One region of the Billgrantia sp. C5P2 genome, then DNA from elsewhere that is predicted to be linked to it. Evidence: predicted binding sites of a transcription regulator. Region 1 holds the regulator's gene; each other region holds the start of a gene.
What was found. Region 1 encodes FNR, which switches genes on or off when oxygen is low (the NO sensors DNR and NnrR bind a similar motif). Its sites were predicted from a motif close to TTGATNTANATCAA; they were not measured.

Region 1 (5,532 bases):
GCCGAAAGCTCTGTTCCTGCAGTTGTGCGACGACTATCCCGCCTTTGCCGAGTTCTTCCGCCAGACCCTGGCGCACAAGGCGCGACTGTTGACCGAGCAGCGTGCCGAGGGTGGCGTGACCATGGCTGGCTTCATGCTGGCCAAGGTCAGCGAGTGTATGCGACCGCCGCTGTGCATGGGGGCGGATACGACCATTGCCGAAGCGGTGGCCAGGCTGCACGAGAGCCATGCCGACAGTCTGCTGGTGGAGAGTAGCGGGGGAGTGGGCATGGTCACCAAGACCGACCTGCTCGAAGCGCTGGTGCTCCAGGGAAGAGAAAAGGGGAGTCCGCTGCAGGATATCGCGCACTTCGAACTGGTCACGGTGCGCCCCGACCAGTATCTGTTCGAAGTGCTGGTGATGATGACTCGCCATAAGGTGGAGCGGGTCGTGGTGCTGGAACGGGGGGAGGAGCGAGCCCCGCCGATCGGCGTGGTGGAGCTCACTGACGTGCTCAGCTACTTCTCCAGCCGCAGCTATGTCGTCAGCCTGCAGGTTGAGCAGGCGGATAGTCTCGAGGACCTGTTTCGTGCCAGCCGCCGCACACCCGAGTTGGTCAAGGCGCTGATGGCCCAAGGCGTCAAGTTGCGTTTCGCCATGGGCCTGCTGGCGGCACTCAACGGGCGCATCATGTCAAAGGCCTGGAGCTTCCTGATCGATGAGCGCTACCACGCTGAGAGCTGCCTGATGGTGATGGGTAGCGAAGGGCGAGGCGAGCAGATCCTCAAGACCGATCAGGACAACGGTCTCATACTCGCCGACGGGCTCGAATGGCCCGATGTGGGGGCGCAGATGCAGCGTCTCACCGAAACGTTGATCGAATTGGGTTACCCGCCCTGCCCCGGCAACATCATGGTAAGCAACCCCGAATGGGTGGGGTCCGTTTCCCAGTGGCGCGAGCGCATCGCCCGCTGGGCCGAGAAACGCGATGGCGACAGCCTGATGAAGCTTGCCATCATGCTCGACTCTCATGCGGTGGCAGGCAATCCCGCGCTGCTCGACCGAGTGCGCCAGTCGCTCTTCGAGCAGTGTTCGCGAGACGAGATACTGCTCTCCTATTTCGCCCGTACGGCGCTGCGTTTCTCCACGCCGTTGACCCTGTTCGGCTCGCTGAAGAAGCCCCAGCACGGTATCGATATCAAGAAGGGAGGAATCTTTCCCATCGTGCACGGGGTGCGCACCATGGCGCTGGAGCGAGGAATCAAGCCCACGTCGACATTGGAACGGCTCGAGGCCCTGTCAGCGGATGGAAGGCTGGAAGCGCGAGTCGCCGAGAATCTGGCCGAGGCGCTGTCGTTGTTCACCGAACTGCGCCTGAAGCAGCAACTGGAGCGCCTGGACGGCGATATCGTCAGCAAGAGCCCCGACCGTGTCGTGGTTCAGCAGCTGTCGTCGCTCGAGCGTGACCTGCTGCGTGAGGCACTACACATCGTCAAGGACTTCAAGCAGAGCCTGTCGCAGCGTTATCACCTCGAATATTCCTGAGGTCGAGAGCCGCGAGAGGCAGACAAGAACCAAGGAGGAACGGTATGTTTCGCGCTCTGCGCCGGGCCAACGACCGTCGGCGGCATGCCGGCGGCGAGTATGGCTGGTTATTCCGCCCCTACACCGGGGATGAGCTGGTGGCCATCGACTGCGAAACCACCGGTGTCGATACCCGTACCGCCGAGCCCGTATCCATCGGCGCGGTCAAGGTGCGCGGTGACAGGGTGTTGACCAGTGAATCGCTGGACCTGCGCCTGAAGCGCCCCGCCACGCTGACTGGCGATTCGATCCGCGTGCATGGCCTGCGTGGTATCGATCTGGATGACGGCATCAGCCTGGACGAGGCGCTGGTGACGCTGCTCGATTTCATCGGCAACCGGCCACTGCTGGGCTGGCGGCTCGACTTCGACCTGGCCATTCTCAATCGCCAGATTCGTCCGCGCTTCGGCTTCGACCTTCCCAACAGCGGCATCGATGTGGCGCAGCTGTACCACCGGCAGCAGCGTCGCAGTGTCATGGAACCCGAACCGCGCGCGCAGCGTTTCGAGGCGGTGGCGGAGGCCTTGGGTGTGCCGGTCATGGGGCGCAATACCGCCCTCGGCGACGCCGTGACCACGGCATTGATGTACCTGCGCGTGGAGCGGGCCGGGATGCAGGACCGCCGCGAGGCCTGACGCGGTGAATCGTCGCCGTGGCGTCGCCTCGGGGCAGAGGCAATGGTAGGATGGCCCCCGTCATCCACCATGCCTTGGCAGCCCGTGACCATGCAAGACGCCATGATTTTCGATCCCCTTGTTGCCGCCGGCCCCGATGCTTGCCAGGCGCCGGGCAATCAGAGCGAGGAGCCCTCGCCGCTGGACGCACTCGATGCCAGAGCCCGGCGTGAATTCAACAAGCTGCAGAAGCGCCTGCGCCGCCAGGTGGGCAACGCCATCATCGACTATGGGATGATCCACGAAGGCGACCGGGTCATGGTCTGCCTGTCGGGCGGCAAGGACAGCTACACCATGCTCGAGATCCTGCGCAACCTGCAGCGCAATGCGCCGGTGAACTTCTCGCTGGTGGCGGTCAATCTCGACCAGAAGCAGCCGGGTTACCCCGAGCATGTACTGCCCGAGTATCTCGATTCCGTTGGCGTCGAGTACTACATCCTCGAGCGCGATACCTATTCGGTGGTGAAGGAGAAGACGCCGGAGGGCAAGACCACCTGCGCGCTCTGCTCACGGCTGCGTCGCGGCTCCCTCTATGGCTTCGCCGAGGAGATCGGCGCGACCAAGGTGGCACTGGGGCACCATCGCGAGGACATCCTGGAGACACTGTTCCTCAATATGTTCTACGGTGGCTCTCTCAAGGCGATGCCTCCCAAGCTGCTCTCCGACGACGGCAAGAACATCGTCATCCGCCCCCTGGCCTACTGCCGCGAGGCGGATATCGCCGAATTCGCCCGGTTGATGGACTTCCCCATCATCCCCTGCAATCTGTGCGGTTCCCAGCCCAACCTGCAGCGCCAGGTGGTCAAGGAGATGCTGGCCGAGTGGGAGCGTAAGCACCCCGGGCGCATCGAATCCATGTTCAAGGCGGTGACCAACGTGGCGCCCTCTCAGTTGGCCGACCGCGAGCTGTTCGACTTCGAAGGGCTCGAGACCAAGCAGGCCCGGTTGCGCGAGCGCCGGATCGACGCGCTGGATCTATCGCGCAGCAACTGATCGGCCGGTTCGTCCTGCCCAAAGAGAGACCCGCCCGGCATTGCCGGGCGGGTCTCTTCGTTCGGGGCGGTTATGGGCTCAGTGTTCGTCCTGCGCCTGGGCCACCAGGGCTTCCAGATTGAGGATATTCACCTCGCGACCGGAGACCTCGACCAGCCCCTGCTGTTGGAAGCGCCCCAGAATACGGCTGACCGTTTCCACCGCCAGACCCAGGTAGTTGCCGATGTCGGCCCGCGACATGGAGAGGCGGAAGCTGTAGGGCGAATAGCCGCGGCGACGGAAGCGGTCCGAGAGGCTGGAGAAGAAGCTGGCCAGGCGCTGATCGGCGGTCTTGCGCGACAGCAGGCGCATCATCTTGCGGTCGTCGCGCAGTTCCTTGCTCATGCTGCGGTAGAGCTGACCGCGCAGCTCGGGTAATTGCTCGGAGAGTGAATCAAGCCGGTCGAAGGGGATCTCGCACACGGTGGTGGTTTCCAGCGCGATCACGCTGCCGGGATAGATCTGCTCGTCGATGCCGTCGAGGCCGACCAGCTCACTGGGCAAGTAGAAATTGGTGACCTGATCGTCACCCGAACCCTCGGTGGTAACCTGCTTGAGACTGCCGGAGCGCACGGCAAAAACGCTGCTGAAACCACTACCCTGGCGGAACAACGACTCGCCCTTCTTCAATGGAGAGCGGCGCTTGATGATCGCATCGAACTGCTCCATGTCCTCGAGTTCCAGAGCGAGCGGCAGGCACAGCGAACTCAAGCTGCAGTTCTGACAGCGGGTTTCATGCAGCAGTGAGCGCCGCTTGCCGAGCGCATTGGCCGCGTTGACCGGCATGCTCCACCTCCTTGATCATCGTCATGGAGGCATTATGGAACATTAATGAAGCAGGTGAAATGCCCCTTGCGACCTTTGGCCGCAATAAGATTAGGCCCGGCCGGCACACTCCGCGTATCTAGACGATACGCGAGAACTGGGTGTCGAGCCTTGGCGGCAGCCGGGCATCGAAGGCCATGGCGAGGTGCCGGATCAGCAACCTCCCGATCGGTGTGGCGACCACCCGATGGCCTTCCACGGTCACCAGCCCGTCACGCTGGGGGAGCTCCAGTCGGGACAGGGCCTCCGTCAGATAGCGAGGGGCATCGATGCCGAAGGTTTCACTCAGCTCGTCCAGATCCAGCGTCATGTCGCACATCAGGCGCTCGATGGCATGCCGCCTGACTCGGTCATCGAAGGTCAGCCGGATGCCCCTTGCCGTGGGCAGTTGGCTGCCGTCGAGGGCGGCCTCGTAGTCGGCAAGGCGGGTATGGTTCTGGGCGTAGACGTCATCGACGCAGGAGATGGCCGAGACGCCGAGCCCCACCAGGTCGCACTGGGCATGGCTCGAGTAGCCCTGGAAATTGCGCTGCAGGGTACCGTTGCGCTGGGCGATGGCCAGGCTGTCGCTGGTTCGGGCGAAGTGATCCATGCCGATGTGCACGTAGCCTGCCTCGGTCAGCATGGCGATGGTGGTGCGCAATATCGCCAGCTTCTCCTCGGGCCCGGGCAGGTCTTCGGCGCGAATACGGCGCTGGGCCGCGAAACGCTGGGGCATGTGGGCATAGTTGTAGACCGAAAGGCGCGCCGGCGCCATGGCGATGACCTGTTCCAGGGTGGCGGCAAAGCTGTCGCGGGTCTGGAGAGGCAGGCCGTAAATCAGGTCGAGGTTGAGCGAACGAAAACCGAGGCGGTCGGCCTCGTCGAGCAGCACCTCGGTAAGGATGCGGGGCTGGACCCGATTCACGGCGCGCTGCACCCTGGGGTCGAGATCCTGGACGCCGAGGCTCAGACGATTGAAGCCCAGTGCCTGCAGGTGGCGCAGGGTGAAGACGTCGGCCTCGCGCGGGTCGATCTCGATGGCATAGTCACGCTCACGGGCACTGGAAAGACCGAAGCGGGCATCGAGGCGGTCGATCAGGTCGCTCATCTGATCGAGGCTGAGAAAGGTCGGTGTACCCCCACCCCAGTGCAGTTGGGCCACCTCCCGCCGCGTATCCAGGTGGGGCTTGATCAGTACCATCTCGCGGTCGAGGCGCGACAGGTAGGGCTCCGCAACGCGGGTGGCCTTGGTCGCGATCTTGTGGCAGGCGCAGTAGTGGCAGCCCTTGCGACAGAAGGGAATGTGCACGTAGAGCGACAGTGGCCTGCCGCCGGCGTTGCTGCGAGCGAGGGCGTCCTGGTAGGCCAGCGCGTCGAAATCGTTACTGAACGAATTGGCGGTGGGGTAGGAGGTGTAGCGCGGTCCATGGGTATCGTAGCGCCGTAGCAGTGCCT
Region 2 (5,532 bases), 2.0 Mb from region 1:
TCCGCTATAGCCATCGATGTCATCCACAACCCGCTCCGGCTGGTAAAGCGCGAAGATTCGCGTGATCGGTTCACCTTCGAAGCGCTCGGCAATCTGACGGTATTGCAGCATGACCGGATACCGCTCGTCGCTCTCCTCGAGGGCCAGATAATCCACGCCCCGATAGGACAGATGACGATATTCCAGCGAATGTATCCGCCCCTCTCGCAGGTCGAAGGTAACGTTGACCTGAATGCTGCCCCGGTCGGTGAAGACCCCGCGATAATGGCCATCCAGCGGCAAGCCCAGCATGGCACGAGCCAGACGCTCGTCCTCGGCTGGTGGAAGGCTCGCCTGTGCGGTGCCGGTGTCGCTGCGGAAATCGGTTGCCACAGGCGCTGTCGCGCTTGTCTCGACCGGCTCGCCCTCTTCATCGACCAGGCGTCCGATCAGGTAACGCTCCAACCGCTCTTGGGCGCGGGGGCTATGGGGCACACCGGGACGCTTGTTGTCCCAGCCTTCGGAGGCCTCCCGGCCGCACCATTCAAGAATGACCTCTTCATCGGTGGGGTGGTCGGGTACATATCCGGTAATGTCGTAGACCCGGCCGTGGATGGCCTTCCAACAGCTGTCGGCACTGTCATGCTCGGCCAATTGTTCCAACGTTATCGGTTCGAGGTTTTCACCCCCGGTCGTGTCATGCTCGCTACTAGAGAGCGCGGATATCGAAACCAAGGTGGCGAGACTGGCCACGAAGGCAATGAAGGCGGAATAGGCGATCTTGTTCATAGGAAGTCGAAGACCTCGCTGTGAATACGTGAGGCGGGGACCCCTTGCCCGGCCAGCAGCCGTTGCAGGTGGGCAATCATGCCCGGTGGCCCGCAGAGATAGATTTCCCGCGCAACGAAATCGGGACAGTGTTCACGCAGAAAGGCCTCGGTAAGCGGCCCATGGTCACGGTAGTAGTGTTGCGTATAGGCGAACTCCTCGACCCGCTCGGCGATCTTGCAGAAGTCGTCATGGTAGTAGGCGCGATCCGGGCTATTGGCCAGGTAGAACAGATGGACGTGCCCCTCGAGGTCAGCTCCGGCGGCAAAACCGCGGGCGCCGCCGACGAAGGGAGTGATGCCGATGCCGCCGCCCAGCCAGAGCATGTCGCGTGCCGGAAAACGGCGTCCGAAGAATTCCCCATAGGGCCCTTCGATCAGTACCCGTGTCTCCGTCGTCACCGTCTGCAGGGCGTGGCTGGCATCGCCCAGATCCTTGATGCCGATACGCAGTCGAGTATCCGAAGGCGCCGAGGCGATAGTATAGGGATGCTCCTCGCCACGCCCGGCGGCAAGCCGCTCATCCAGTGGGGTGAGATAGACGAACTGTCCTACCTCGTGGCGAATACCATCTCCCTCGGGGCGCAGCACCAGTTCCACCACGCCGCGGGCCAGCGGAACCACGTCCTCGATCCGGTAGGGATGCCGCCGGTGCGGCGCCACTCCCTTGCGCCAGGCGATGGCTCCCAGCCCAGCGATACCGAGCAGCCACCACGGCCAGGCCTCCCCGGCCAGCAGCAGTGCGTGGCAAAGGCCAAGCAGCAACGCCATCGCCGAGACCAGGTGAAGGTGCTTCCAACGCTGATAATGGGGTTTGCCAAAGAAGCCGAAGGTGGGCGCCAGGAACACGACCAACGCCACCCAGGCCAGCCAGCCAAACCATATCGCCCCTTGGCTCAGCGGTGGGAACAGGGTGGCCACCGCAACGGCAAAGGATACCGGCACTGCCGCCAGCCCCAGCGCCAAAACGTGCACCATGACCATGATGAAAGCGGTGAAGCCGAGCCAGTGATGCAGGCGCCAGAGCCGGGTCAGGCCCCCGAAGGGCCGGTCGAAGCCGGGCACGCGCAGGCTCACCCCCGCCGCGAGCAGCATCAGGGTCAAACCGAGAATGCCGCTGGCTCGACCCAGCCAGTTCAGCCAAGCCTCCGCCACACTTCCGGGCAATCCCAGTCGTGGCAGCGCCACCGCCAGCGGCAGCATGACCAACGCGACCAGAAGGAGATCGCCACGGTGGCGCGGTAAGGGCATCGTCACTTTCCTCCAGGGAGGCCTCATATCTGATTGTTGCCGTTATCCTGTCTGGTGCAATGACACGCTCGGATCCGCCACCGCTGGCTTGATGCAGATCAGTTATCCGTAGCGCATTAAGGGTGCCGGCATGTCATGAAACCGCCTTTATTCGTTCATGCCGATGCAACATGGCGCTACCAAGATCGAGCTTCGTCGATCTCTATATCCCGCACGAGGCCACTCATGAAGCAGTCGTATACGCCCGGACACGTTGATCCGATCCTCGCCGCCGGCGACGAACCGGCGAGCAACGCATCGCGCAATGCATACTTCGGCGACGTCCTGGAGTCACGCATGAGCCGCCGCACGCTGCTGCGCGGCAGCCTGGCTGTCGCGGTAGCCAGCGCCATGGCGACCAGCCTGCCCTTCGGCCGCGCCCTGGCCGCCGGCTCTGTCGCCCCGGCCCCGAGCATCGGCTTCAAGGCGGTTCCGGTCAGCGCCGCCGACAGCGTGGTGGTGCCGGAAGGCTACCGGGTACAGACCTTCATTCCCTGGGGCACACCGATCAGCGGCAACATGCCGGCCTCTTCCCTGGAAGCTGGCGGCGAGGACCAGGCCCACCAGGTGGGCAGCCATCACGACGGCATGCACTTCTTCCCGATCGAGGGCAGTTCCCGCGACGGCCTGCTGGTGCTCAACCACGAATACGTCGAGCCGCGTTTCATGCATGCCGCCGCCCAGGGCCTGGCGCTCGATTCCGAGGGCTTCCCGCAGCACGAGGACGGCACCCGCGACGCCGACCAGGTGCTCAAGGAACTCAACGCCCACGGTGTCTCCATCGTGCGCATTCAAGAAGGCGACGACGCTCAGTGGCAAGTGGTCGTGGACGAACGCAACCGGCGCATCACCGGCCTGACCCCGATGCGCCTGGCCGGCCCCGTGGCCGGTACCGAGCACGTGGTAACGAAGTACAGCCCCGACGGCAGCATGACCCGCGGCACGCTGAACAACTGTAGCCATGGCGTCACGCCATGGAATACCTATCTCGCCGCCGAAGAGAACTGGTCGGGCTACTTCGCCAACGAGGATACCGAGATCGACCGGCGCCAGGCCCGCTTCGGCATCCAGACGCGCAGCGAGGGGCGCTATCAATGGCATCGTGCCGAAGGCGGCGCCGACGAGTTCGTACGCTTCGACGCCACCTCCCGCGGTGCCTCGCCCCGCGAGGACTATCGCAACGAGCCCCACACCTTCGGCTACATGACGGAGATCGACCCTTACGATCCCGAGAGCACGCCGGTCAAACGTACTCATTTGGGCCGCTTCGCCCATGAGGGCGTGATCTTCGCCCCCGCCGTGGAGGGCCAACCGGTGGTCTGCTACTCCGGTGATGACGCCCGCTTCGAGTACATCTACAAGTTCGTCTCGGCCCGCCCCTACCAGGCCGCCAGCGCCGACGGCTCGCTGCTCGACGAAGGCACGCTGTACGTAGCCAGGTTCAACGACGACGGCAGCGGCGAATGGCTGGCGCTGGCCCCGGGGGAGAACGGCCTGACGCCGGAGAATGGCTTCGCCGACCTGGCCGACATCCTGGTCAACACCCGCAGTGCCGCCGACCAGGTCGGGGCCACCAAGATGGACCGCCCCGAGTGGGGCGCCGTCGATCCCGCCACCGGCCAGGTCTACTTCACCCTGACCAACAACACCCGCCGCAACGAGGAGCAACTCGACGCGGCCAACCCTCGCGCCGAAAATCACTTCGGCCATATCATCCGCTGGCAGGAGGACGGTACCCATGCTGCGGAGCGCTTTCAGTGGGATATCTTCCTGCTGGCGGGCGACCAGGAGAGCGGCCGCGACATGAACGGCGAGCCCCTCGACCCGGACGCCATCCTGGCATCGCCGGATGGCCTATGGATCGATCCGGACCGCCGTGTGTGGATCCAGACCGATATCAGCGAGTCGGCGGTCAATACTGGCGTCTACGCACCGTTCGGCAACAACCAGATGCTCGTCGCCAATCCGGAAACCGGCGAGCTCAAGCGCTTCCTCACCGGGCCCGTGGGTCAGGAGATCACCGGTGTCGTCACCACACCGGACCAGCGCACCATGTTCGTCAACGTACAGCATCCCGGCGCCAACACCTCGGCCGCGGATTTCGCCGAAGGCCGGCTGACGAGCCACTGGCCGGAGGGCGGCAGTGCCATTCCGCACTCGGCCACTCTGGTCATCACGCGGGAAGACGGCGGCATCATCGGTACCTAGGGCAAATACCTGCGCGAGCGAATCAGGCGCAGAAAAAAAGCGGGCCCCGTCATGGCGGGGCCCGCTGCGTTAACTTGCGGTCTACCTGCTCAGTTGCCCTGTCGGAGCTCGGCCTCGAAGCTGAAGCGGGGCTCCGGCGCCTCGGGCAGCAGCCCGGCGCAGGCACGCACCTTTTCTAACAGTGCGCCGTGGCTTTCCGCCAGCAGATTGACGTGAGCCAGCTTGCGTCCCGGCCGCTCGCTCTTGTCGTAACGATGAAGGTGGGCGTCGCCGATCGCCAGTATCGCGGCCGGATCGCCCTCCTGGCCGATCACGTTGACCATGCAGGTCGGCATGCGCGCCGAGGTATCGCCCAGCGGCAGGCCCTGGATGGCGCGCAGGTGGTTCTCGAACTGGCTGGTCACGGCGCCGTCCATGGTCCAGTGACCCGAGTTGTGCACCCGTGGCGCCATCTCGTTGGCCAGCAGCTTGCCGTCGCGGGTCTGGAACAGCTCGAGGGTCAGCACACCGACATAGTCGAGCTCGTCGAGCAGGGCGCGAATGTAGCCATCAGCGGTCTGTTGCACCGCCTCGTCGAGATCCGGCATCGGCGCCAGCGAGTAACGCAGGATGCCGTCGACGTGCAGATTCTCGGCCATGGGATAGAAGACCACCTCACCTTCACGCCCACGCACGGCGATGATCGACACCTCGCGCACGAAGTCGACGAAAGCCTCGACGATCAGCCGGGGGTGGTTGATGCTGCGCCAGGCCTCGGCGGCCTCGCTGGGGTCGCGCAGCACCGCCTGGCCCTTGCCGTCGTAGCCCTCGGTGACCGACTTGGCCACCACCGGGCAACCGAGTTCGCGGGCTGCGGCCTCGAGCTCGTCGGCATGCTCCACCAGCCGGTAGGCCGGCGTGGGGATGCCCAGGCGATCGAACAGCGCCTTCTCCTCGGCGCGGTTCTGGCAGACGCGAATCGCCTCGCTCGAAGGATAGACCGGCTTGACCTCCTCGATGGCCTGGACCAGCGCCACGGGCAGGTGCTCGAACTCGTAGGTGACCAGGTCGACCTTGGCCAGGAACGCCTCGAGGTGCTTCTGGTCGGTGTCGATCATCACCTCGCCGATTCCCGCACTGGGATGCCCGGTGGTATCGAGGAAGGTAAAGCGGTTGGCCAGCGGATAGCCGGCCAGGGCCAGCATGCGGCCGAGCTGGCCGGCACCGAGCACGCCGATGTTCATGTCGT
Region 3 (5,532 bases), 1.6 Mb from region 1:
ACGGCCCCGCCGACGGCGAACCCATGCGCGCCGCGCCACCCATCAGCGACATGGTGGCCAGTCAGAACCTGGCCTTCGGTATCTGCGCGGCGCTGGTGCGGCGCGAACGCAGTGGGCGGGGCGATATCGTCGAGACCGCCCTGACCAATGGGTTGATCGGCATGATGGGTTACCTGGCGGCGGAGTTCTTCGCTACCGGCCGGGTACCGGCGCGCACCGGTAACGACCATCCCATGCTCTATCCCTACGGCCTGTTTCGCGCCAGCGATGGCGAGGTGGCCATCGCCCCAAGCAACGACATCATGGTCGAACGCCTGCTGAGGGCGCTCGACATGCTGCATCTGCTCGACGACGAGCGCTTCGCCGACAACACCTGTCGCATGCGCAATCGCGAAGCGCTGCGCGAAATACTGACGCGGGTCACCGAGCGGCACAGCGTCGACGAATGGATCGCGCATCTCAACCGGGCCGGGGTGCCCTGCGGACGCGTCCACGATCTGCGCGAAACCTTCGAGGATCCCCAGGTTCAGGCACAGCAAATGAAGATCGAGCTGGACCAGGGGAAATTCGGCCGGATTCCCACTACCGGCTTCCCGGTCAAGATGAGCGAGGCCCCCGCGGCGGTTCACCGTGCCGTACCGGAACTCGGCGAGCATACTCGCGAGATTCTGCGCGAGCTGGGGGTCGAGGAAGTCGAGATCTCGGCCATGCAGGCACGCGGTGTTATATGAGCTAATCTGCAAGAGGCGCCGAGCCGAGGCTTCGGCGTGGCTATACCTACCACAACACGGCACAACAGAGACACAACAACAAACGAGGGACACGACAATGCGCACCATCAAGCACGCTCGCCACGGTCTCGCCGCTTCGGCCCTGCTGGGGCTGGGCCTGGCCATCAGCTCACCGAGCCAGGCACTGCCGATCAGCGAATGCATTGCCCCGGCCGACCCCGGTGGCGGCTGGGACTTCACCTGCCGCTCGGTCGCCAAGCTGCTGCGCGAACTGGAGCTGACCGACCGTGCCGTACAGGTTACCAACATGCCGGGCGGCGTGGGGGCCGTGGCGTTCTCCAACGTCGCCAGCAGTCGCGCCGACGATAGCAACCTGATCGTGGCGACCAGCACCGTGGGCATGACCCAGATCGCCCAAGGGCAGTACCCCGGCGACGCCGACACCATGCGCTGGCTGGCCATGCTGGGCACCGATGTCGGGGTGATCCTGGTCGACGATGAGAGCCCCTTTGAGTCCCTCGAGCAGCTGCTCGACGCCATGGTCGAGGATCCCGCTGCCGTTGCCATGGCCGGCTCGAGTGGCGCCGGCGGCTGGGATCATATCCGGGCGCTGCTGCTGGCCAAGGAGGCGGGCATGCCGGCCGATCAGATGGCCAGCGTGCGCTGGGTGCAGTTCGACGGCGGCGGCCCGGCCGTGACCCAGATGATGGGGGGCCACGTCGACATGGTCTCCACCGACCTCGGCGAGATCGCCGGTTTCATCGAGTCCGGCGACGTGCGGGTGCTGGCGGTGCTGTCCGACGAACCGCTGCCCGAACCCTTCGGCGACCTGCCCACCGCGGTGTCCCAGGGCTATGACGTGACCGGCTACAACTGGCGTGGCTTCTACACCGGAGGAGACGTCTCCGACGAGGACTACGCGGAGATGGTCGAGACCCTCGAGACGCTCTACCAGAGCGACGAGTGGCAGGAGACCGCCCAGCAGAACGGCTTGGTGCCGCTATGGCGTGGCGGCGACGAGTTCATCGACTACGTACACGAGACCATCGACGAGGTCGAGGCTGTCTCGCGCGAGATCGGTGTCATCGAGTGAGTGAACCTGGGCTGAACACGGATCAGGTCTCGGGCGCCGTCGCCGACCGTATCGCCGGCGTCGTGTTGCTGCTGATGGCGGTGGGGGCGTGGTGGTATTCGCACACCTTCCCGGCCGGCTTCGGCCAGGTCGTGGGGCCCGGGGCCTTTCCGCGGCTCGTCAGCGTGCCGATGGGCCTGTTCGCGGCCTATCTGGTGATACGCCCCGGGGTCAATCAGCGCTGGCCGCAGCGCGCCGCCCTGCTCAGGCAGGGGGCGGCGTTGCTGCTGCTCGGCATCTATGCGGGCTTCCTCAAGCCGCTGGGCTTCCTGCCCGCCAGTCTGGTCTGCGTGGTGCTGTTGATTCGTCTGTTCGGCGCGACCTGGAGGGCCTCGCTGGCCTGCGGCGCGCTGCTGACGGTCTCGCTCTATCTGCTGTTCGAATTCGCCCTGGGCATGCCGCTACCCAACATGCCGGGCCTCGACTGGTAAGGCGTCTCGATGGATATATTGGCTTTTCTCGCCCAGGGTTTCGCCGTGGCGCTCGAGCCCCAGCACCTGTTCCTGGCGCTGGTCGGCTGTGCCGTGGGCACGCTGATCGGAGCGCTGCCGGGGCTTGGCCCGGTCAACGGGGTGGCGCTGATGATCCCGTTGACCTTCAATTTCGGCCTGACGCCGACCGCTGCGCTGATCCTGCTGGTCAGCATCTACTACGGCTGCATGTACGGCGGGCGGATCAGCTCGATCCTGCTCAACATTCCGGGCGACGAGCCGGCGGTGATGACCACCCTCGACGGCTACCCCATGGCGCTCAAGGGGCGTGGCGGCGAGGCCTTGGGGCTCTCCGGCGTGGCCTCGTTCGTCGGTGCCACCGTGGCGACCATCGGGCTCACCCTGTTCGCCCCATTGCTGGTGGGGTTCGCAATCCGCTTCGGGCCGGCCGAGTACTTCGCCCTGTTCGTGCTGGCCTTCGCCACCATCGGTGGGGTGACCAGCGGCAGCCTGGTGAAGAGCTTTCTCGCGGCCTGCCTGGGCCTGTTGCTGGGCACCGTGGGCATCGACTCGGTGAGCAGCGTGCCACGCTACACCTTCGGCTGGTACGAACTCTATGACGGCATCGATTTCATCGTCGCCCTGGTCGGGTTGTTCGCGATCTCCGAGTGCCTGGTGTTTCTCGAGGACACCCGCGGCAGCAACAAGCCGACCCTCAAGGTGGGCTCGGCGATACCCGGCATTCGCAGCGCCTGGAAATGCGCACCGACCATCGGGCGCAGCTCGTTCATCGGTTTCGTCGCCGGCGTGCTGCCGGGTGCCGGCGCCGCGCTCGGCAGCTTTCTTTCCTATACCCTGGAGCGCCGCTGGCTGGGACGTCGCGGCACCTTCGGGCAGGGCGACCCGCGCGGCGTGGCGGCGCCCGAAGCGGGCAACAACGCAGCGGCCGGCGGTGCGCTGATCCCCATGCTGTCGCTGGGCATTCCCGGCAGCGGCACCACGGCCATTCTGCTGGCGCTGCTGTTGTCTATGAACATCACCCCCGGGCCGCTGTTGTTCTCGCAGCAGCCGGAAATGGTCTGGGGGCTGGTGGCGGCACTGTTCATCGGCAACGTGATGCTGCTGATCCTCAATATCCCGCTGGTGGGGCTGTTCGCCAAGGTGCTGCAGGCGCCCGGCTGGTTCCTGATGCCGATGGTGGTGATGGTGGCCTTCGTCGGCGTCTATTCGCTGAGCAACAGCGCCTTCGATCTCTACATGATGCTGGCCTTCGGCGTGCTCGGCTACGTGCTGCGCAAGCTGGAGATGCCCGCCGTGCCGGTGGTGCTGGGCCTGCTGCTGGGCGGGCAGATGGAGTACAACCTGCGCCGTGCCATGTCGATCTCCGGTGGTGACTGGAGCATCCTGTGGAACAGCGGCATCACCATCGGTATCTACGCCTTCGCCATCACCCTGATCGTGGCCGGGTTGGTCTATAGCGCGATGGTTCGACAGCGGACCTAATGCATAGGTGAAAAGCGCCTGCACTCGGCGGCTTGCTTGCGCAGCCTGGCTTCGATTGTCGCAGATCAAGTTTCCGCTCATGGCTCCCTCGGAAGCCGTAGGCTGGAAGCGGTTCCTGACGTGGATCAACTTAAACAAGTATCCAGAATGCTACTTTAAAGTCGTCCCCAAAAGTAATTCCTCCGTGAGGAAAAAGACGATGAAATTCACACGTAGCGTTCTTGCCCAGGCCATCGCCATACTTGCTGTTAGTGCGGTGCTGACCAATCCCGCTTTCGCCGCGCACGGCGAAGCACTCAGCCCAGCCAGCGTCACGCCCGACGTCACCTATACACTGCGTACCGCCGTAGCCGACGGCAAGCTGGTATTCATCGGTGACAAGGGCGACATCAAGGATGTGGTCAATCCCGACCTGCACGCTCCCGTCGGGGCGGTGGTTCAGATCAACCTGATCAACGGCGACGGTGCCATGCACGATATCGCGCTACCCGAGTTCGGCGTCGATTCCGACGACATAAGCGGTCAGGGTTCGGCTACCGCCGTGGCCTTCCGGGTCGACGAGGAGGGCAACTTCGAGTACCTGTGCAGCATACCCGGCCACAAGGCGGCCGGAATGGTAGGCAATTTCATTGTCGGCGATCCGGAGCCGGCAGATGAGATCGAAGCAGCCCCCGACCTGTCGATGGACCCGCATGAAGTCGGCGAGCCGGTAGGCGACCGCGGCCCGCAGGAGGTCACCGTCGATCTCGTGACTACCGAAGTGGAAGGCTACCTGGCCGACGGTTCCAGCTACCGCTACTGGACCTTCAACGACACCGTACCCGGCCCCTTCGTACGGGTTCGCGTGGGCGACACCGTCACCGTCAACATGAGCAACGCGGAGGACAGCGCCCATATCCACTCGGTCGATTTCCACGCCGTGACCGGCCCCGGTGGCGGGGCGGCGGTGACCCAGGCGGCACCGGGCCAGACCAAGAGCTTCAGTTTCCAGGCCCTCAATCCCGGACTCTACGTCTACCACTGCGCCACGCCGATGGTCGCCCAGCACATCTCCAACGGCATGTACGGCATGATTCTGGTCGAGCCGGAAGGCGGGCTTTCGCCGGTGGATCGCGAGTTCTACATCATGCAGGGCGAGCTCTACACCGCCCAGCGCCACGGTAGCCAGGGGTTGCAGGAGTTCTCCCTCGACAAGCTGCTCGACGAGCGCCCCGAGCACTTGATGTTCAACGGCAACATGGATGCGCTGACCCAGACGCACAAGATGGAGGCCGACGTGGGCGACAACGTGCGCATCTTCTTCGGCGTCGGCGGCCCCAATGCCACCTCCAGCTTCCACGTCATCGGCGAGATCTTCGACAAGGTCTACGACCAGGCCTCGCTGACCAGCCCGCCGCTGACCGACGTGCAGACCACGCTGGTACCCCCGGGTGGCGCCACCATGGTCGAGTTCGAGGTCGACTACCCCGGCAAGTACATCCTCGTCGACCATGCGCTATCCCGCCTGGAGAAGGGGCTGGCCGGGTTCCTCCACGTCAACGGCGAGGAGAACCCCGAGGTCTTCCATACCGAAGAGGCCCACGACCCCAACTCCGGCCACTGAGCCACGTCCTTCACGCCCCGCCCAACCGGCGGGGCGCTTGCCGTTGGCGTGACGCTTCGATGGCAACGATGTGACAGTTCCGCATCGTCTTACACCAAGTCTTTGTTTCCCAATCCACTGCAAGCCGCCTGC

Region 2: a site for FNR is predicted at 2,146-2,159, ahead of ACRWQA_RS03985 (ferredoxin reductase family protein). Genes of this name have one in related genera too.
Region 3: a site for FNR is predicted at 3,913-3,926, ahead of nirK (copper-containing nitrite reductase). Genes of this name have one in related genera too.

Annotation. Positions count from the first base shown of each region.
Region 1 covers NZ_CM128542.1:3,580,921-3,586,452, reverse strand. Annotated here, with positions in the region: gene ACRWQA_RS16540 (DUF294 nucleotidyltransferase-like domain-containing protein) at 1-1,525, shown strand, start outside; gene ACRWQA_RS16535 (3'-5' exonuclease) at 1,570-2,199, shown strand; gene ttcA (tRNA 2-thiocytidine(32) synthetase TtcA) at 2,290-3,231, shown strand; gene fnr (fumarate/nitrate reduction transcriptional regulator Fnr) at 3,310-4,056, opposite strand; gene hemN (oxygen-independent coproporphyrinogen III oxidase) at 4,175-5,532, opposite strand, start outside.
Region 2 covers NZ_CM128542.1:831,028-836,559, reverse strand. Annotated here, with positions in the region: gene ACRWQA_RS03990 (cytochrome b5 domain-containing protein) at 1-768, opposite strand, end outside; gene ACRWQA_RS03985 (ferredoxin reductase family protein) at 765-2,057, opposite strand; gene ACRWQA_RS03980 (PhoX family protein) at 2,283-4,304, shown strand; gene ACRWQA_RS03975 (5-(carboxyamino)imidazole ribonucleotide synthase) at 4,394-5,527, opposite strand.
Region 3 covers NZ_CM128542.1:394,560-400,091, forward strand. Annotated here, with positions in the region: gene ACRWQA_RS01785 (CaiB/BaiF CoA transferase family protein) at 1-731, shown strand, start outside; gene ACRWQA_RS01790 (Bug family tripartite tricarboxylate transporter substrate binding protein) at 829-1,824, shown strand; gene ACRWQA_RS01795 (tripartite tricarboxylate transporter TctB family protein) at 1,821-2,294, shown strand; gene ACRWQA_RS01800 (tripartite tricarboxylate transporter permease) at 2,304-3,797, shown strand; gene nirK (copper-containing nitrite reductase) at 3,997-5,400, shown strand.